2 regions of the Agromyces sp. Root1464 genome follow, and region 2 is predicted to be linked to the other one. Evidence: predicted binding sites of a transcription regulator. Region 2 holds the regulator's gene; the other holds the start of a gene.

Region 1 (10,549 bases), 1.1 Mb from region 2:
ACGACCGCAGACCGGTGCATCCTGAAACCATCAGGGACCGCGAAAAGACTTCCTGATCCGGCTGCCGAGCGAGTTCGAGCGGGCCTGGCGCACCAAGGGGAGGAAGCTGAATATGGCTGACGGAGATGTGGAGACCCGCTCGAACCGCGGGCAATGGGAGAACGCCGTCGAGGGGTCGCCCGAGTTGTCGCAGAGCTTCGCGAGCCGCGATGAGGCGATCGACGCCGGCCGCGAGCTCGCCGTGACCCTCGGCTCCCACCACACGGTGCGCGAGAGCGCACCGACCGGTGTCATCACCGACGAGGACTCCGCGGCGGGCGAGGGCGGCTGAGCGATGCAGGAGTGACGCCCGCCCACGAGGGCCGGGCATTCGTGGTCATCCGCCGATGCAGTTCGGATCACCCTCGCCCATGCAGGTCGGGCCGCGAGGAGCGTCGGCCGGAGGCGCCTGCTCGGAGAAGAAACGGTCGGCCGGAACCGCAGCGGCGACCGTGATGAGCAGGCCGAGGCATCCGACGATGCACGAGGTGATGATGAGGCCACGCCGACGGCTGACCGCCGCGAACACGATGGCGCCGACGTAGGCGACGAGGGTGAGCGTAGCCGTGACGAGGTACCGATCCTCTTGCGCCTGCGTGACCACCACCGGCGAACCCCACAGCGAGAAGTACGTTTCGAAGGTCTGCCAGGCGAGCACGAGTGTGAGCAGTCCGCCCATGGCGAGCAGCCCGCCTGCGATCCTCGCGGTCCGGCGCCGTTCCCGGCTGAGGTACGCCGCGGTGAACGCGACGCCGAGCGCGACGACGACGGTGAGGATTCCGGCGTCGAGCCAGGCGATGCCGTTGCCGAGTACCGCGCCGAAGCCGAAGCTCGAGAGACCGGGCAGGCTGCGCACGGTGGCGGCTACCAAGACCGCGACCGGCGCGGCGAGCACGATCATCGCCCATCGCCCCGGCCGGCGCATCGACCGCAGTCCGAACTGCACAGCGACGGTGAGCGCTCCCCACACCAGCAAGTTCAGGTCGAAGACCATGGCGACGAGTGGAAGAACCAGCGCGCCGGTCGCACCCGGCCCGTCTGATGAGACCACCAGCAGCAGCACGCCCAGCACGCGAAGCACGATAACGGATGCCACGAGCACGACCGTCTCGACGATGCGCGCCCTCAGCTCGAACGTCGGTCGGTCGGGCGCGACCGCGTCGCTGACGCCGGTGTCGTCGTCGGCTTCGGGCAGGGCACCGCTCATTCGTCAAGCATGCATCGGCCGGCGCGGTTGCGCATCAGGGTCGCCCCCGAACTGCCGCGGCAGCCGAAGACGACGGCCCTCTCGATAAGGGCCGGGCGTTCGTCGGTCGAGCAGGCGCGACAGCGCCGAATCGCGTAGTAGAGGCGGAGGTGATGTGGCCGACGTTCATCGGCACCCTCGTCGCCGATGTCAGCGGCGGACGAGATCATGACCGCAACACCAGCGTGAGGGGCAACATGGACAGTGACTGGATCGGCGCGGCGATCGCCGTCGTCCTGCTCATCTTCATCGCCTTGGTCGCCGCAGTGGGAGCTTCCTCCCAACGTTCGCCGAATTGGGACGATGCGTTCCGGGATCTCGCGGAACGGGAACTTGCGGCCTGGGACTTCCGCCGCGGCGAACTGACGACCGACGTGGAAGCGACCATCGCTGCGCTGCTTCCGACGCGAAAACCACCAGATGCCGGGTTTGATGCACTTGGGAATCTTCGAGCGGCGCTTCATCTGACGGGCATGCCCGTCACAGCGGCATCGATTGCCGGGCTCGAGTCATCTTCGGAGGCGGTTCTCGCAGAGGCGCTCGATCGTCAGCGAAAAGCCGTTGAGGGAGCAACGTCGGTCGGGTCGCTGCGTCGACGGTGGCAGTTCGGCCGAACCGTCAATGCACTCGTCCTCTGGCGGCATGGGGTGGTCTGGTTCGTTCCGAAATGGCTTCGACGTGTCGGCGCCGTTGCCGCTCCGACATTGGGTGCTGCTGCGGTAGTCGGACCGGTACTCGGCTTCGCCGCATGGTTCATCGGCAGATACGCCATCGTCCGCAACGAGACGTTCCCGTCCTGGACAACGACGGTGGGCGAGCTCTCCACAGCAGTGCTGGGGTTCGCGATCTTCGGGCTCTGCAGTTGGCAGATCTGGTCGATGACGAAACAACTCCGCAGCATCTCTCACCAACCGGGTGTCAAAGATGCAGTCAGGATGTTGATCGCACTCGCAGTGCTGACGGGCGTCGCCGTCCTAAGCGGCGACACGACAGCAACCCGCGAAGTGAAAGCGTGGAACGACGGTGCGATCCTCTGGATGGAGTCGACGGGCGTTGCCGAGGTCCTCGGCGCACTCGTGATGGCTGGCCTACTTGTGGTGCTAATCCGCAACGTGCTGAGTCGGATCTCTGATGCCCGACGGCCTTGGAGCGAGCGACTGCTGGCAATCGGTCTCGCCCTCTTTCTGTTTGTGCTCTTAGTGGCCGTTGCATTCTTTCTCGCCTCCCGCACAGGACTCGACGTCGCGGTCCCGATCGGGGTGGTGGCAGGCGGTGTCATCCTCACCGCCCTGATTGGAGTCGTCGCAATGTTGCTATCGCTCGTCGAACACTTCACCCGCGAACGTGCGATCTGGCGGGCCGGGCTCCGCACCGGAGGGGGTACTTTGACGATCGTCGCAGTGTCTGCTTTCGCTGGGGTGATGGTCACTCTTGCGGTTGCCACCGCGGTGTTCGGTCTCCTGCCCGAGTTCTCGACCAGCCCGCTGGCGCCCATCTTCGGTCTTCAGTTCTTCTGGGCTGCCCTGCTCTTTACTCCGTCTACTGTGCTCATCGTGGTGGTGATTTGGCTCCGAACCCGGTCCGTCGATCGGATATATCGAATCTGGAGGCGTCAGGGCTCGCCCTCGGCGACCACCTTGCCGTCTTCCGCGGGATGACGAACGCCCGACCCCGCAAAGGGACCGGGCGTTCGTTGTCGACTGGTTACGGTCGCTGCTTCACGCGGTTACGTGCGACGCCGCGAGGCGGTTACGCCGCCTGCGGCACCGTCACGGTCGCGCGGGGCACGGATGCCACGACGAACTCGCCGCCCGAGGCATCCACCGTCACGCCCTCGCCGTCGCCGAGCGCACCGCTCACGAACAGGTCGCTGATGCGGTCGTCGATCTCGCGCTGGATGACGCGGCGCAGGGGCCGGGCACCGTACTCGGGCTCGTAGCCGCGTTCGGCCAGCAGCGACACCGCGGCATCCGTCACCTCGAAGGCGACCTCGCGCGCGGCGAGCCGCGACGCGGTGGCGCCGAGCATGAGGCGCACGATCTGCGCGAGCTGCGGTTCGTCGAGCTTCTGGAACAGCACGATCTCGTCGATGCGGTTCAGGAACTCGGGGCGCATGGCCTCGCGCACCTTGCCCATGACGCGCTGGCGCACGTCGTCCTGCGACGCGAAGCCAGAGCCATCAGCGGATGCCACGAAGCCGAGCGCTCCCGAACGCGACGCGAGGAACTCCGAACCGAGGTTCGAGGTCATCACGATCACCGTGTTGCGGAAGTCGACCGTGCGACCCTGGCCGTCGGTCAGGCGTCCGTCGTCGAGCACCTGCAGCAGCAGGTTGAACACGTCGGGGTGCGCCTTCTCGATCTCGTCGAACAGCACGATCGAGTACGGGTTGCGCCGCACGCGCTCGGTGAGCTGCCCGGCCTCGTCGTAGCCGACGTATCCGGGAGGGGCGCCGACGAGTCGCGACACCGTGTGCCGCTCGCCGAACTCGCTCATGTCGAAGCGCACGATCGCATGCTCGTCGTCGAAGAGGGACGACGCCAGCGCACGCGCCAGCTCGGTCTTGCCGACACCCGTCGGCCCGAGGAACAGGAACGAACCGACCGGGCGCTTGGCGTCGCCCATGCCGGTGCGGCTGCGCCGCACGGCCTTGGCGACCGCGGTGACCGCGTCGTCCTGGCCGATGACGCGCGCGTGCAGCTCGCCCTCGAGGTCGCCGAGGCGCTCGCGCTCGCTCTCGGTGAGGCGGTTCACCGGAATACCGGTGGCCCGCGAGATCACCGCGGCGATCTCAGCTTCGTCGATCACGGTCGAGCGCTCGGCCGCGTCAGAGCGGAGCCCAGCGGATGCCGCGGCGCGCCCCTTCTCGGTGGCCGCATCGAGCCGATCCTGCACCTTCGAGATCTCGTCGCGGATGCGCGAGGCCTCCTCGTAGTGCTCGGCGCCCACAGCGGCGTTCTTGTCTGCCTCGAGGTCGGCGAGCCGCGCGATGAGCGCGGAGACATCCGTCTTCATGCCGAGCTTCAGCCGCAGACGCGCGCCTGCCTGGTCGATGAGGTCGATGGCCTTGTCGGGCAGCACGCGGTCGGTGAGGTAGCGGGCGCTCAGCTCCACGGAGGCGCGCAGCGCGGCATCCGTGTACTGCACGCCGTGGTGCTCCTCGTAGGCGGGCTTCAGCCCGTGCAGGATCAGCACGGCGTCTTCGATCGAGGGCTCCCCCACGCGCACCGGCTGGAACCGGCGCTCGAGGGCAGGGTCCTTCTCGATGGCGCGGTACTCCTTGAGCGTGGTCGCACCCACGAGGTGCAGCTCACCGCGCGCGAGGCGCGGCTTCAGGATGTTGCCCGCGTCGGTGCCGCCGTCGCCCGAGCCCCCCGCACCGACCACGGTGTGGATCTCATCGATGAAGATGATGAGTTCGCCCTTGTGCGCGGCGATCTCCTCCATGGTCTTGGTGAGGCGCTCCTCGAAGTCGCCGCGGTAGCGGGTGCCCGCGAGCATGCCGGGCAGGTCGAGCGAGATGACGCGCTTGTCGAGCAGTGCCTCGGGCACCGACTCCTCGACGATCGCGCGGGCGAGGCCCTCGACGATCGCCGTCTTGCCGACGCCGGCCTCGCCGATCAGCACCGGGTTGTTCTTGGTGCGGCGGCTGAGGATCTCGATGGTCTGCTCGATCTCGTCGGCACGGCCGATCACGGGGTCGAGCTCGCCGTTCGCGGCCAGCTCGGTGAGGTCGGTGCCGAACTTGTCGAGCATGGGGGTGTCGGATGCCCCGGCGCCCGGCATGCCCGAGGCATCCGCGTCATCGGCGCCCGGCATGCTGGCTTCGACCGTCTCGCGCATGCCCTGCGTGAGGGCCTCGGCGGTCACGCCGGCGCGCGCGAGCACCTGACCGGCCGGGGCGTCCTGCCCCAGCACGAGCGCGAAGAAGAGGTGCTCGGGGTCGATGTAGGTCGAGCCGGCCGAGCGCGCCACCTGGTAGCTGTGGAACAGTGCGCGGGAGGCGCTCGGAGTGATCGTGGCCGCGTTGATGTCGGCGGTGTCGCCGGCAGCGGGCAGGCGCGCCTCGGTCGCGGTGATGAGCCGCTCGGGGGCGACGCCGATGCGGGCGATCGCCTGCTTGACGCTCTCGTCCTCGACGATCACGCGCAGGATGTGCAGGGCGTCGAGCTCGGTCTGGCCGCGCTCGAGCGCGAAGCGTCCTGCTTGACGCAGGATGCCTTGAGTACGGGCGGTCAGGAACCGGCTGAGGTCGATCGACCGAGCCTGACGCGCCTGCTCACCCGCGAGATAGCGGGCGAGAAACTCGTCGAACGAGCTCGCGCCGGCTTCGGGGTTGAAGTCTTCGGGCACCAATCCTCCTGGAAGTTGAGCGGGGTACGCTCAAGTTCAACGCGGAGGGGGCGTGGGTATTCCCATGCAAACCCGCAAGCGTTAGATCCCGCCCTGTCCTAGGCTCTGCATTGAAGTTGCGGCGTGGATGGAGGCCGGGTGTATCTGACAAGTGATGTCGACATACCTACCGAGTTGATTGAGGCACACCAGTCGGGCCGTCTTGTGTTGTTTGTTGGAGCCGGGGTGTCCAAGAAGGCGCCGTCCTCCTTGCCGTTGTTCGGCGAGCTCGCGGCACAGATCGCATCACACTTCAATCAGCCCTTCACATCTGAGGCAGAGTCACGCCCAGATGTATTCCTTGGTCGCCTCGACCTCGACGGATTGGATGTTCGATCTCGAACACGCGAGATCGTTGGTGCTCCGGGCTCAACACCAAACGAGAATCACCAGGCGCTTCTTCGCCTCGGCGCAAGCAGCAAAGCCATCCGCATTGTGACCACAAACTACGACAACCATTTGCTGACCGCTGCCGCGGAACAGGGAATCCTTGTCGACAGCACCTACTTTGCGCCGGCATTGCCGCTGGGTCGAAGCTTTGAAGGCATCGTGCACCTTCACGGTTCCATATTGCGAGGTGCAAATGAGTTCGTTCTAACGGATCGCGACTTTGGGCGGGCCTACCTAACGGACGGTTGGGCATCGCGTTTCCTTGAGCAGATGTTCCGCGAATACACCGTGCTGTTCGTTGGGTATAGCCACAACGACCTGATTGTGAACTATCTCGCTAGAGGCCTGGGTGACGGCGGAAACCGATACATTCTGACGGAGAATGGGTCGAATCCCGAGTGGGCTGCACTGGGCGTTAGACCCATCAGCTTTTCCACGGCGAACGATTTCCAAGCTCTAACGGACGTGTTGGAAGCGTGGGCAGAGCGCGCTCAGATGGGTGCGCTCGACCACCGGTCGCGGATGCAAGACTTACTCTCAGGCAAGCCGCCGCAGACACCGGTGGAACGCGACTATCTGGAAGACACTGTCGCGACCCCCCTCGGTGGCGAGTTGTTCGACTCTCTGGCCAAGGGCGTTGACTGGTTGGACTGGTGCGAATCACAGCCAATCTTTCTCGAGAACTTCCGCCCAGGCGCGCATGGAGTTGCGACCGAGTCGCTTGGCCGCTGGTTTGCGCGCACGTTTGTGGCCGACCCATCCGCCCAAGCGGCCGCGCTTGGCGTGTTTCAACGAAACGCGACGGAAGTAAGTTCGACATTCCTGGCCACGATCGCACGCGAGTCGGTGTCTCTAGCCAAGCTAGATAGAGCCGCCTTCCGTCGGTGGGTTCCCGTACTGCTGTCTCATGCACCACAATTGCGCGGCATGCCCCGCGTCATCGAGCAGCTCATTGGAGCATTCCAGATGCCAGATGACGCAGATCTCCTCATCATGTTGCTCCGGATTGGGCTCGACTCCCGCCTTGCCCTTCATCGGCGCTACCAGTTCGCGGGTGATTCTGAGGGTATCGATGACCGGGTACCTGACGCCGAACTCGAATGGACTCTCGACTACCACGCGGCATCCGCTGCGTGGTTCAAGCTGAGAGAACAGAAGGATATCGACGAGGAATCGACACTATTGATGTTCGAAAGCGCGCTGGTCTCCGCGTACCAATTGCTCAAGTCGTACAACCAAGGCCTATCCTTTGACCCCCTGAGCTTCGGTCGATCCGCGATCGAAGATCACGAGCAGGATTCACATAGATCCTCGACGACCAACCTCGTGATCGATGCGCTTCGGTCGCTAAGCGAGAGCTCGCCTGACGACCATCTGTCTGAACGTTGGATCGCTTCCGAATTTGCGTTGTTTCGACGGCTAGCACTTCACAGGATGGCTAAATCGCCAGTCGACCCTGACGCGAAACTCGAGTGGGTCATGCGCCACGACCTAATCTTCGACGTATCAGTTCACCATGAGGTCTACCGACTCCTGGGCGAAGCGGTGCCGGAAGCAAGCAGCGAACCGCTCGCCGCCCTGCTTCAGCGCGTTTTGGCCCACAACCAACAGGACGACCTGCAAGTTCACCGCGTGCTCAACCTCATCGCATTCATGGCGGGCAAGGCGCCGAATTGGCAGGAAGTTCACGTCGCGCTGGAGCAGATCGGCCAGCAGCATCCCACCGTTCCTGTGACCGATCATGAGGACTTTACTCACTACTCATGGTCAGGTGTGGCCGCCGAATCTTCACTCTATGACCAGGGGGAACTCGCCTCGCGCTTAACGGCAGACCTGAGTCGTACTTTGCGGGAGCTGATGACTGCTGACTATGCCCAGGTGTTTCTTGATGGGCCGACTTGGGACGGCACCCTGCAAGCCTTGGCCGCGTTGTGCTCAAACGAGCCTGATCTCGGGTTGCGCATCTGGGACGAGGTGTCGGGCAAGGAGTTTTCTCCAATTGTGAATACCGTCCGTGGAGCCGTTCTAGCCGGTTGGTCAAGCAGCGCGCCTGGGGAATTGTGGCCACAGATGCTGGAGCGCGCTGCGACAGCGACCGAATCCTCAACGCTGCCCGAACATATCGCTCGACTCTTGCGGGCTGGCGCGAAAAGCGGAGCACCTAGCGAGATGCCATTTGAGTTACTCGATCGAGCGGCGCAGATCGTGGACTCGCTTTGGGCCGCCCAGTCAACGCAGTTCTCTCACGATCGGGACGCGGAATGGGTGAGCTTGGCACTAAATTCCTGGCCTGGCCATGCGGCTGACTTCTGGATCTACATGATCAGTCGCGTATGGGCGGTCGCAGGGGATCAATGGCAAGGCATTCCCGTGGACATGCGCAATTCAATCGAGACGATGCTGAGCGCGGCTAGTCCAGCTCGCGACGCCGTCGTCCCGGCGTTCGGTAGCGAGTTGTACTTTCTGTTTGGCGCAGACGACGAGTTCGCCCGCACCGTTCTGTTCCCCCTGTTTGATTGGTCGGTCGACGAGCGGGCGGCCAAACAAGCCTGGGATGGATATCTGTACGGGGCCCGCTTCAATCTCGCGATGCTCGCGGCGGGATTCTTTGAAGCTGTGGTCGGCGCCTTGCCGCGAGTAGTAGGCGCGCTCAGCGACGGGCAGAGCCGGCAGTACTTCGAGTTGCTCGTCTACATCGCGGCATGGGATTCCGAGCGGCGACCTTTGGTGCTGGCGACATTCCTGGGCACGGCAAGCACAAATCAGCGAGAGAGGTTCGCAGCGGCGCTCTCCCGAGTCTTGGATTACTCGACGACTGAGGACGTTGACAAATCCTGGGGCGAGTGGATCGGACGATACGTCAACGATCGCCTTGTTGGCGTTGGCGGGGCACCAAGCCAGCAGGAGGCAAATGAGTTGGGATCGGTCGTCGCGAAGCTAGAAGCGGAGTTCCCAACCGCAGTTGAAATGATCCTCAAACATCCGGTGGGATTTGTCCGTGCATTTGATCTGCAGGAGTTGGGAAAGAATGACGGCCTCCTCAAGACTCAATCGACAGCTGTTCTACGGTTCATCGCGCACCTTCTTGCCCACACACCGGTGACTGATCTAGCAGCGATCGGGTACCGACTGGCAGAGATTGTTCCCCAGCTCCACGCTCGAGTTCCGCCTTCCGAGTTGAGCGCTCTTGTGGACCTCGCCACATCCAAAGGGATTTCTGGGCCCACCGAGTGGCTCAACGCGCCTCAGGCTTAGGAGCGTTACCGGGTCGTACACGCAATCGACCAAGCGGAAAGCGATCATGCTGCTACCCGCAGACGGCAGTACATATCCACGCTCAACCCCGCCTCACCCGTAGCAAACTATGCCGCCTTCCTGCTCTTCGTACGTGCCCCAAGTGGGGGTGCCGCTTGAGCGTGCGCTATCACTAAGCTCAGCGAATGGCGAAGGGGACCACGGCGCGTGACAAGGGCTAAATCGGCAAGAGGCACGACGACGCGAACGCGACTCCTTAGTGCGGAGCTAGACACTTTGCGTGGCTCCGCATGGGAGCGCTCAAGGTCCATCGATACGAAGGCATCGTTCGTGGTAGTTTCCGCAGGAGTGGTGGCTGCGGCGACATCTTCAGGCTTGATTCGGGCAGAGACTTGGTTTCTTGGCACGATACCTCTTGGACTCACCCTTGCGACCATCATCGTCGCCGCGTCAGCGCTCTGGCCTGTAGCGATAAAGCAGCCCACAGGTCAGGCGCTCGTCGACCGATGGCTTGATACGTGTGAATCCCCTGAGGCACTCGAGACCTACCTGCTGAGGATGAAGGCCTCTGAGATTCGTCTACGCAACGAGGCAAATCAGCGCAGAGGCAAGTACACCAAATGGGCGTTCAGGCTACTTATCGCCGCGGTCGCAACCACGTTAGTTGTCGCCATTCTTAACGCAGCGTTCACGGAGGGAGCAGTAAACGATGACACCGAAGGAACCGTCCCAACCCAACCCCCCATCGGAGGTTGAGGAGGTGTTCGAAGCACTAATTGGCTCGGGTCAGCTGCAGTCGAAGGGTCGTGAAGAGAAAACGTCTAAGGACCGCGAGGAGACGACGAAGAAATGATGAATCTCAGAGCGAGATCGAACCCCGAAGAGGACTTCGAGGAACTCATCGAGTCCGAGCGGCCAAAGCCGAGACCCAGCGACCGCCGGTAGACCGGCCACTAGGTGATCGTTGTTCAAGAGACGACTTCCTCCTGCATCATCTGCATCACCTGCAAAGGTTCGGTCGGTGACCCGATGAGAAGTCGATCTACGAAGCGACGCATACGCGAGCGGCATCGTCTCGGGGGCCGGGGTGCACCCTCCCCCCGAGACCTCGGATACTTGCACCACGAGTCGAAGGTGGTGGCCGAAGAGCAGATACACGATTCGACCACACGATGTCAAAGGCAGCATGATGGACGGTCGTGACAACCACCTCGTCACCTTTGAGCA
Region 2 (10,549 bases):
GACACCTCCCTCATGAACGTGTCCATCTCGGCAGTCGTTCGCGATCTCGACACCACGGTGAGCGGTGTGCAGGGCGCGATCGCTCTCGAGGCGCTCGTCTCGGCGGCGTTCATCCTGATCGGCGGCAAGACGGGCGACCTCATCGGGCGCAAGCTCGCGTACATCCTCGGCCTGCTCGGCTACGCGATCGGCGCGATCGCGATGGTGTTCGCGCAGGACCTCACCGCGATCATCATCTTCTGGGCCTTCATCGGCGGCATCGGTGCGTCGCTGCTGCTGCCGGCGATGCAGTCGCTCATCCACGGCAACTTCGAGGGGGCGCAGCAGACCCGGGTGTACGCCCTCGTCGGGGCATCCGCCGCCATCGCGGCCGCCGTCGGCCCGCTCCTCGGCGGGTTCATCACGACCTTCCTCTCCTGGCGGGTCGGGTTCGCGCTCGAAGCCGTGATCATCGCGGTCGTACTGGCCGGCATCGGACTCGTGAAGGACGTTCCGTACCACGGCGACCGCTCGATCGACCTCGTCGGGGCGTTCCTCTCGATCGTCGGCATGGGCGGCGTCGTCACCGGCATCCTCGTCTGGCAGGAGGGCGGCGGCTACGTCGGCCTCATCATCGGCATCGGCGTGCTCGGCCTCGGCCTGCTCGTGTTCTGGCTGCGGAGCCGCAAGCGTCGCGGAAAGCCGACGCTGCTCGACCCGACGCTGTTCGAGTCGAAGATGTTCCGAGCGGGTGCGAGCGGGCAGTTGCTGCAGCAGATCGCCCTCGGCGGCACGATGATCGTGCTGCCCATCTACCTGCAGATGGTCTTCGAGTACAACGCGTTGCAGGCCGGACTCTCGATCGCGCCGCTGTCGCTCAGCATGTTCGTCGTCGCGCTGCTCGCCGGTCGCGGACTCAAGCGGCGCCCCGCCACGATCATCCTCTGGGGATTCGCCCTCGTCGTCGTCGGCATCGCGGTGGTCGTGCCGATCGTGCCCATCGCCGACTCGGGCTGGTACCTCACCATTCCGCTCGTCGTGGCGGGCTGCGGACTCGGCCTCCTCGTCTCGCAACTGAACAACTACACGCTCTCGCCGATCTCCGACGAGCGCGTCAGCGAGGCGGCGGGCGTGAACTCGGCGGCCGGCTCGTTCGGCCTCTCGTTCGGCCTCGCCTTCGCCGGCGCGATCATGCTCGCGACGCTCGCCTTCACGTTCACCGCGAGCGCCGAGGCGAGTTCGGTGCTCAGCCCCGACGAGCAGCAACAGGTCTCGTCGGTGCTCGAGGAGGACGCCGAGATCATGACGAACACCGGGCTCGAGGAACTCCTCGTCGATCAGCCTCCCGAGGTGCAGGCGGAGATCGTGCGCATCAACACCGACTCCCGCTTCATCGCCCTGCAGGTCGCACTGCTCGTGCCGATCCTCGCCGGTCTCCTCGGCGTCGCGAACGCGCTGCGGATGCGCCGGCTCCCCGACCCGAAGCCCTCGGCGTCGGCGGAGGGCGCGGCGCTCGGCTGACGAACGGCGGCGTCGGCGGCTTTCGCGCGGCCGTTCCCGTTCGAACGACTCTCTATGCTGCGGGCGCGAGCATCGTCGCGAACGTGGGAGCGCTGACGAAGGTGAGCGTGCCGTCGGTGAGGACGGCGATCGGGCTGATGCCGCTTCCCGGTTCCGCCGGCCCGCTGTACGCCCGCGCCACCGGGTCATCCGTGAGCACGTATCCGGTCTCTGCGAGCGCCTCGGTCCAGGCGTCATCGGGCGGCGTGACCCCGATCTGCACCACCGTCAGTGCGATGTCGGTGTTCGGCTTGCCCCAGCTGCAGGCGACACCGCCCGCCTCCACCATCCGGACGGCGAGTGCATCGAACACGCGGGGGGCGGGAAGCGGCTCGAGTCCGTCGTCGGTGAGTTTCTGGTAGCCCTCCGCCGCGAGCACGGTTTCGCACGTCGCGGACGGCGCGGCGCTTAGTGTCGGTGTCGGTGTCGGTGTCGGTTTCGGCGACGCGCTCGGGGCCGATGATGCCGATGAGGCGGCTGGCGACGACGTCGACGGCGCAAGGTCATCGGTCATCGTGCACCCGCCGAGCAGGGCGATGGCGACGGCAGCGATCAGGGCACCGCCGATGGCAGGGCGTCGAGTCATGGTCGCCAGCATATCGACCGCTGGTCAGGCGCTACAGCTGCCGTCAGATGCCGAGTTCGTCGTCGATCGCGACGATCGATCGCAGCGTCTTGCCGGGGGCGGTGAAGTACGTGACGCCATCGACATGCGCCATCGCCGGCTGGAGATCCTCATCGAACTCCGGATACCGAACGAGCGCCCCCGGCACCGGGCCATCGACGGCGGTCCATCCGGATGGCGCTAGTTCGGCGACGCGGGCGTTCCACAGCTCATCCGACTCGGCGAGACGAGCGATCCAGACCCGGTCGTCACCTGCAGCCCAGAGGCACTCGAGTGCGCCATCGGCGACGAGGTCGGCGCCGGCTGGCTGGGGATAGTCGTCTCCTTCCGGACGAAACTCGAGGCCTCGGTCGTCGAGGGCCGCGTACCCGTCCAACGTCAAGAGGTTCGAGCAATCCAGGACCGTCTCCGCCTCCGGGGTGGGCTGATCGGCGATGTCGGTCGTAGGAGTGGGCTGAGCTTCGACCGCTTCGGGCGACGCGACGGGCGTCTGGATCGTCGCCGCATCTCCCGCGCTTGCACACCCGGCTAGGAGCAGGACCGAGATGCCGGCCGCAAGGATCGAGCCGGTCGTTGAGAGTCGGGTCATGCCCGGAGCATATAAGGGCGAACCGGCGTGGGCCCATCCGGGCCAGCCCTGATGCGGGCTTCGCGCTGTTCGGGAGCGCCGAGAGGCAGAGTCCAGGTTGCCGGCGACTTCACCGACTCTTACAGCCAGCCCGGGAGTTTCGCCGTCGGCCGTCAGCTCGAACCGATCGCCCAGATGGCGTGCAGCACCCCGACGCTCACGAGCCCGACCGCCCTGGACGCCGCTACCATCCCGGAAGCACCCGGCACGACTACGGCATGGTCCAGGTGGCCGGCGGCTTGGCCTGCTCGTAGAGCCAGGTCTGGAAGAAGGCGTCGAGGTCTCGGCCCGAGACCTCCTCGAAGACGGCTTGGAAGTCCTCCGCCGTTCCCGCCGAGTCGTCGAAGCGCTCGAGCCAGAGCCGCGTGCCCGCGAAGAACGCCTCGTCGCCGAGCTCGACGCGGAGCGCGTGCAGTGTGCCCGCGCCACGGTCGTAGACCGGCTCCTGGAACAGTCCCAGCGGGCCCGGGTCGCCGATCTGGAGGTCCCAGTACTCGGCATCGGCATCTTCGGAGGCGTACCAGTCGTTGTACGACTCCTGGACGGGGGTGCCGCCGTCCGCCTCGACCCACATCCAGGTCGCGTAGGTCGCCCACCCCTCGTTGAGCCAGATGTCCTGCCAGCGCTCGGGGCTGACCGCGTCGCCGAACCACTGGTGGGCGAGCTCGTGCGCGACCGTGCCTTGTCTCGCCTGGCTCGAGTAGACCGGGCGGGTCTGCGTCTCGAGGGCGTACCCGACGGTGTCGTTGTCGACGATCGCCCCGAAGGCACTGAACGGGTACGGGCCGAAGCGGCTCTCGAAGAAGTCGAGCATGTCGACCTGTCGCGCGAGGCTCGCGTTCGTGGTCGCGAGCCTCGCGGGCGACAGCTTCGTGTCGACCGCGTCGATGATCGGTACGCCGCTCGACGAGAGGTACGGGTCGCGCAGGTCGAAGTCGCCGACCGAGGCGGTCGTCAAGTAGCTCGCCTGCTGGTCGGGGGCGTCCCAGTACCAGGTGGTCCAGCCGCCGGCGGTCTCCTCGGGTTTCGGCTGCACGCCGTTCGCCACGGCGGTCTTGCCCTCGGGCACCGTGATCGCGAAGCTGTAGCTCGCCTTGTCGGTCTGGTGGTCGCTGACGGGGTACCACGTCATCGAGCCGTCGGGCTCGCTGACCACCATGGCGCCGTCGCGCGTCGTCACCCAGCCGTAGAGGGCGTCCTCGATGTCGAGGGGCCGGGTGGTCGGGCCGCCGTATTCGACGACCACCTGTACGCTCTGGCCAGACTTGAGCTTCGGGCGCGGCTGCACGGTGAGCTCCCAGCGGCGCTCCTCGTCGTTCTGCACGCGCCAGTACGCGGCGCCGTCGACGACGGCGCCGGCGGCCGGTGGCGCGACGGCCTTCGCGGGCTTGCCGTTCACCGTGACCGAGTTGACCGCCATGCCGCGCAGGTCGAGGTTGAACCGGTCGAGATCCTGCGTGGCCACGAGGTCGATCGTCGCGGTGCCGTCGAACTGCCCCACGAGCGGTGCGGGTTCGGCGGCCGGCGGCGTGTAGGTGACATCGAGGTCGTAGTGCTGCACGTCGTAGCCGCCGTTGCCGGAATACGGGAAGTACACGTCACCCGCTCCGGGCGCGCCCGCCGTGTAGCGCGGGCCGTTCGGCGTCCCGGGAGCTGCGATCGCGCCGGTCGCCCCGAGTCCCCCGATCACCGCGAGTGCGACCGTCAGGCCGCCTGCCAGTTGCATCCGCCTCTTGTTCACGATCGCTCCCGTCGCCGTATCCGCATGGCCGTGCCCTCGGCGAAACTCTATGGACGGGCGGGCTCGGCCGGTAGCCCCCGCCTCGGAATACTGGACGCCGGCTGTGAGTTGAGTCAAGTACACTCAAGTTTCACCACCTCGACTTGACACGTTCACGGGGCGCTGAGAAGCTTGAGTCGGCAAGGCTCAAGTCTTGCCTCAGGTACTTCGGTTGCGGGCCAGCAAGGGTCGAACCGGTATCCGGCCAGCTGATCCACGGGCCGCGCGGCACTCGCGTGCGGCCGGGGCCGCCGGCCGGGAGAAGGAGAACACACATGTCACGTGCAGTAGGAATCGACCTCGGCACCACCAACTCGGTCGTCGCGGTCCTCGAGGGCGGCGAGCCCACGGTCATCGCGAACGCGGAGGGTCTGCGCACCACCCCGTCGGTCGTCGCGTTCACGAAAGACGGCGAGGTGCTCGTCGGCGAGACCGCCAAGCGCCAGGCGGTCACCAACGTCGACCGCACCATCGCGTCGGTCAAGCGCCACATGGGCACCGACTGGAAGACCGACGAGATCGACGGCAAGCAGTACACGCCGCAGGAGATCTCGGCGCGCATCCTGCAGAAGCTGAAGCGAGATGCAGAGCAGTACCTCGGCGACACCGTCACCGACGCCGTCATCACGGTGCCCGCGTACTTCAACGACGCCGAGCGCCAGGCGACGAAGGAGGCCGGCGAGATCGCGGGCCTCAACGTGCTGCGCATCATCAACGAGCCCACCGCCGCCGCGCTCGCGTACGGCCTCGACAAGGGCAAGGAGGACGAGCTCATCCTCGTCTTCGACCTCGGTGGCGGCACGTTCGACGTGTCCCTCCTCGAGGTGGGCAAGGACGACGACTTCTCGACCATCCAGGTGAAGGCGACCGCCGGCGACAACCGCCTCGGCGGCGACGACTGGGACCAGCGCGTCGTCGACTGGCTCATCAAGAAGTTCAAGGAGTCGACCGGCGTCGACGTCTCGAACGACAAGATCGCCAAGCAGCGCCTGAAGGAGGCCGCCGAGCAGGCCAAGAAGGAACTGTCCTCGAACCTGAAGGCGTCCATCCAGCTGCCCTACCTCTCGCTCACCGAGAACGGCCCCGCGAACCTCGACGAGACGCTCACGCGCGCCGAGTTCGAGAACATGACGAGCGACCTGCTCGACCGCACGAAGAAGCCGTTCGAAGACGTCATCCGCGAGGCGGGCGTCAAGCTCTCCGACATCGCGCACGTCGTGCTCGTCGGTGGATCGACGCGCATGCCCGCGGTCAGCGAGCTCGTGAAGAAGGAGACCGGCCAGGAGCCCAACAAGGGCGTCAACCCCGATGAGGTCGTCGCCGTCGGCGCCGCTCTCCAGGCGGGCGTCCTCAAGGGCGAGCGCAAGGACGTGCTCCTGATCGACGTCACCCCCCTCAGCCTCGGCATCGAGACCAAGGGCGGCATCATGACGAAGCTCATCGAGCGCAACACGGCCATCCCGACCAAGCGCAGCGAGACCTTCACGACCGCCGACGACAACCAGCCGTCGGTCGCGATCCAGGTCTTCCAGGGCGAGCGCGAGTTCACCCGCGACAACAAGCCACTCGGTACCTTCGAGCTCACCGGCATCGCGCCGGCGCCGCGGGGCATTCCGCAGATCGAGGTCACGTTCGACATCGACGCCAACGGCATCGTGCACGTGTCGGCGAAGGACAAGGGCACCGGCAAGGAGCAGCGCATGACGATCTCGGGCGGCTCGAGCCTCCCGAAGGACGACATCGAGCGCATGGTGCGCGAGGCCGAGGAGCACGCCGCCGAAGACAAGGCGCGTCGCGAGTCGGCTGAGACCCGCAACCAGGCCGAGCAGCTCGTCTACTCGATCGAGAAGCTGATCAAGGACAACGACGACAAGCTCCCCGCCGACGTAAAGTCCGAGGTGCAGGGCGATGTCGACGCGCTGAAGACCGCGCTCGCGGGCGAAGACGACGACGCCGTGAAGTCGGCGTTCGAGAAGCTCAACGCATCGCAGGGCAAGCTCGGCGAGGCGATCTACGCGCAGAGCCAGGCCGACGCCTCCGCTCCGGCCGGCGAAGACGCGACGCCCACCGGTGAAGAGGCCGCGTCCGACGAAGACGTGGTCGACGCCGAGGTCATCGACGACGAAGAAGAGAAGAAGTAACCATGTCAGGCAAGCACGAGAACGAGCCGGAAGGCCTCGATGACGAACTCATCGAGGCCGAGGGGCCCGATATCGAGACGCCAGAGGCTGAGACGGATGCCGCGGCATCCGCTGCCGGTGACGACGACGAGGTGCTCACGGTCGACGACATCCTGAACGCGGCGAACGCCGAGGTGCAGGATCCGAGCGACGAGCACCTCGCCGACCTCAAGCGCATCACCGCGGAGTACGCCAACTACCGCAAGCGCACCGAGGCCAACCGCGAGCTCGAGCGCGAGCGCGCCGTCGGTGCGGCCGTGGCCGTGCTGCTGCCCGTGCTCGACGACCTCGACCGGGCCGAGAAGCACGGCGACCTCGACGGAGACGCGCCGTTCGCGACCATCGCGGCGAAGCTGCGCGGCGCTGCCGAGAAGCTCGGCCTCACCTCGTTCGGCGAGGTCGGCGAGCCGTTCGACCCGCAGCGGCACGAGGCGATCTTCCAGCAGCCGGCCGACGACGTCGAGATCGACACGGTCGCCGACGTCGTCGAGACCGGGTACGCCCTCGGCGGCACGCTGCTCCGCGCAGCGAAGGTCGTCGTGAAGACCCCGCAGTAGTGCATCCGCCGGTCGAGTAGCGCGAAGCGCGTATCGAGACCCGTTCGAGGTCTCGATACGCTCCTTCGTCGCTACTCGACCAGCGGGATCGCGTGCCCCGACAGACAGACCCGACTAGATTTCAGAAGAGGAGGTGCCGGTGGCCAGTCAGGATTGGTTCGACAAAGACTTCTACAAGGTGCTCGGCGTCTCCAAAGACGTGAGCGACGCAGACCTCAAGAAGACGTACCGCAAGCTCGCGCGCAAGTACCACCCCGACTCCAACCCCGGTGACGCTGCCGCCGAGGCGAAGTTCAAGGAGATCAGCGAGGCGCACTCCGTGCTCGCCGATCCCGAGCAGCGCAAGGAGTACGACGCCGTGCGGGCCATGGGCTCCGGCGCGCGTTTCACCGCGCCCGGCAGTGCCGGCGGCGCGGGCGGCTTCGAAGACGTCTTCGGCGGCATGTTCGGCCAGGGCGGCGGCGGTCGCGGCCAGTCCTACACGTTCCAGCAGGGCGGCGACTACGACGACCTGCTCGGCGGGCTCTTCGGCGGCGGCCGCTTCGGCCAGCCCACCGGCGGCTACCGCGGCGCCGGCGGGCCCACCAAGGGTCGGGATGTCACGGCGTCGACGACGCTCGACTTCGTCACGGCCACCAAGGGCGACCAGATCACCCTGCAGACCGCAGAGGGCAAGCCGATCACGGTGCGAATCCCCGCGGGTGTCGCCGACGGGCAGAAGATCCGACTGCGCGGCAAGGGTCAGCCCTCGCCCGACGGCGGCGAGCCCGGCGACATCGTGCTGACCGTGACGGTGCGCAAGCACCCGGTCTTCGAGCGCGACGGCCTGAACCTCAGGGTCACCGTGCCCGTCACCTTCACCGAGGCCGCCCTCGGCGCGACGATCCAGGTTCCGACCCTCGGCGGCGGCCCCGTCAAGCTGCGGGTCGCCCCCGGCACGCCGAGCGGCCGGGTCCTGCGCGTCAAGGGCCGCGGAGTCGAGACCCCGAAGGGCACCGGAGACCTGCTCGCGGTCGTGCAGGTCGCCGTTCCATCCCATCTCTCGAAGGAGGCGGAGGCGAAGCTCGAGGAGTTCGCCGCGCTGCTGCCCGACGAGAATCCCCGCGACGACCTGCTCGCGAAGGCGAAGGGCTAGGCGGTGGAGATGAACGAGAGGAGCCCGCTCTTCGTCATCTCCGTCGCCGCCGAACTCGCGGGCATGCACCCCCAGACGCTGCGCCAGTACGACCGGCTCGGGCTCGTCTCGCCGACCCGCACCGCGGGCAAGTCTCGGCGGTACTCGATGCACGACGTCGTGCAGTTGCGTGAGATCGCCCAGCTCTCGAGCGAGGGCGTGAGCCTCGAGGGCATCCGACGGGTGCTCGGACTCGAAGACGAGGTGGCGACCCTGCGCGCCAGGGTGCGCGAACTCGAGGGCGCGCTCGCCGACGAGATGCTGAACCGCCCGGGCCGCCGCGTCTTCGCGGCGGGTTCGGCCGGCGAGGTCATCTCGCTGCGAGCCGGAACCCGCGTGCGCCGCGAGAACGCGGTCGTCGTGTGGCGTCCGCTGGAGCGCGAGTAGGCGGGTCAGCGACCCCAGGCCGAAGCCGGGGCTTCGATGACGTCGTAGGGCCGCGAACTCCAGTGCGTGCCGTACCCGTAGTGGCTCGAGGCCCAGGCCGACGCCCAGATCGCCTGCGCGGTGGCGTCGGCCGAATCGCCTCGCGCGAGCGCGGCGTCGACCTCGGGATAGCGACCCGACTGCAGGTTCTCGGCGGCGTAGTAGGCCGCTTCGACGAGGCTCGGGTAGCTGCCGAGGCCGGAGCCGCCGCCCGACCCCTGTCCGTTGTTCAGCGGGTTGTTGCGGTTCCACCAGTTGTCGGCGCCGTTCTCCTGACGCATCCAGCGCATCATGAAGGTGACGTTCTCCTCGGTCAACGGCCAACCGCCCTCGATGAGCACGAGCTTGGCCCAGTCGACGTTCGTGCCGCCGGCGACGAGCGTCTGGGTGCCGGTGGTCGCGACGTAGGAATCGTGCGAGACGGTCGGCGCCGCGACATCCGCTGCGACCGTGAGATCCTGCGCCTCGCCGCGGTGCTGGCCGCTCGCGGCGGCGAAGGAGGCGAGGCCGGCGGGTTGCGGCAGCGGCGCGAGGGCGAGGCCCGCGAGCAGGCCGAGCACCGAGAGCACGGCGGCGGCGGCGAGCGATCGGCGGGGCGAGCTCGCCCGCGGCGACGCCTGGCGGCGGGGACGCGTCACGGGCGTCGCGACCTCATGTCGCGCCGCCCGTCGTCCCCCGGCTCGTGCGTCCTGCATGCGGACCCGAGGGTAGCAAACCCCGCCGAGAGCCGCACTCAGCGAATTCGGCCGTGATCAGGAGCACCGGCCCGGACGTCAGCGGATGCCGACGGTGGCGGCGACGGGATTCGCCGCGAGGCGGCGTGCGAGCCGGCGCCGACGGAACCACTTGTCGCCCTCGACGACGACCAGCAGCACCATCGTGAGGCCGATGCAGCCGAGCCACTGCCAGCCCGTGAGCGAGACGGTGCCGAGCGCACGCTGCAGGAAGCCGATCTCGGTCGACGCGACGATGAGCAGCACCGGCCAGACGAGGATCTTGGCGACCGCCGCGATGGGCGCCAGCAGACCCGACTCGGGCGTGCGGCGCATGAGCAGGGCGCTCAGCACGGTGGCGAGTCCGAGCACGACGTAGGCCATCGTCATCGACGCGGTCGGTTCGACCGGGCTCGGTTCGTCGGGCCCCCAGAGGAGCGGCACGAGCGCGATCAGGAAGATGACGGCGCCGTAGACGAGCCACTCGACGAGTGAGACCCGGTTGACGACGCCGATCTTCGGATCCCGTGGCGGGTGGTTCATGATGCCGGGCGGGTTCGCGTCGGCGGCGATCGCGAAGACCGCGAACAGTGCCACGAAGAAGTTGATGAACAGCACCTGCGCCGGGAACAGCGCCACGCCCTCGGCGATCGAGAACGCGCTCGCCGCCAGGAACAGCATGATGAGGCTGAGCAGCTGCGTCATCTGGAATCGCAGGTACGCCGTGATCTTGGAGTAGACGATGCGGCCGATCTCGACGGCATGCACGAGGGTCGCGAAGTTGTCGTCGGTGAGCACGAGTTTCGCGGCCTGCTTCGTCACCTCCGATCCCGAGCCCATCGCGACGCCGATGTTCGCCTGCTTGATGGCCGCGGCATCGTTCACGGCGTCGCCCGTCATGGCGACGATGGCGCCGTCGGCCTGCAG

The links. The regulator HspR, encoded in region 2, represses chaperone genes until heat shock. The targets are predictions, from matches to a motif close to AAGTTGAGTCNNNNNGACTCAACTT.
Region 1: the regulator HspR is predicted to act here: its motif matches at 5,651-5,675, upstream of ASD23_RS00775 (ATP-dependent Clp protease ATP-binding subunit).

Annotation. Positions count from the first base shown of each region.
Region 1 is NZ_LMFU01000001.1:161,475-172,023, forward strand. It holds gene ASD23_RS00755 (DUF2188 domain-containing protein) at 113-331, shown strand; gene ASD23_RS00760 (hypothetical protein) at 377-1,246, opposite strand; gene ASD23_RS18715 (hypothetical protein) at 1,399-2,943, shown strand; gene ASD23_RS00775 (ATP-dependent Clp protease ATP-binding subunit) at 3,035-5,638, opposite strand; gene ASD23_RS00780 (SIR2 family protein) at 5,864-9,322, shown strand; gene ASD23_RS18720 (hypothetical protein) at 9,653-10,078, shown strand.
Region 2 is NZ_LMFU01000001.1:1,232,087-1,242,635, forward strand. It holds gene ASD23_RS05655 (MFS transporter) at 1-1,500, shown strand, start outside; gene ASD23_RS05660 (hypothetical protein) at 1,553-1,918, opposite strand; gene ASD23_RS18800 (hypothetical protein) at 2,169-2,753, opposite strand; gene ASD23_RS05670 (M1 family metallopeptidase) at 3,004-4,518, opposite strand; gene dnaK (molecular chaperone DnaK) at 4,848-6,713, shown strand; gene ASD23_RS05680 (nucleotide exchange factor GrpE) at 6,716-7,309, shown strand; gene ASD23_RS05685 (DnaJ C-terminal domain-containing protein) at 7,449-8,444, shown strand; gene ASD23_RS05690 (heat shock protein transcriptional repressor HspR) at 8,454-8,870, shown strand; gene ASD23_RS05695 (hypothetical protein) at 8,876-9,604, opposite strand; gene ASD23_RS05700 (cation-translocating P-type ATPase) at 9,683-10,549, opposite strand, start outside.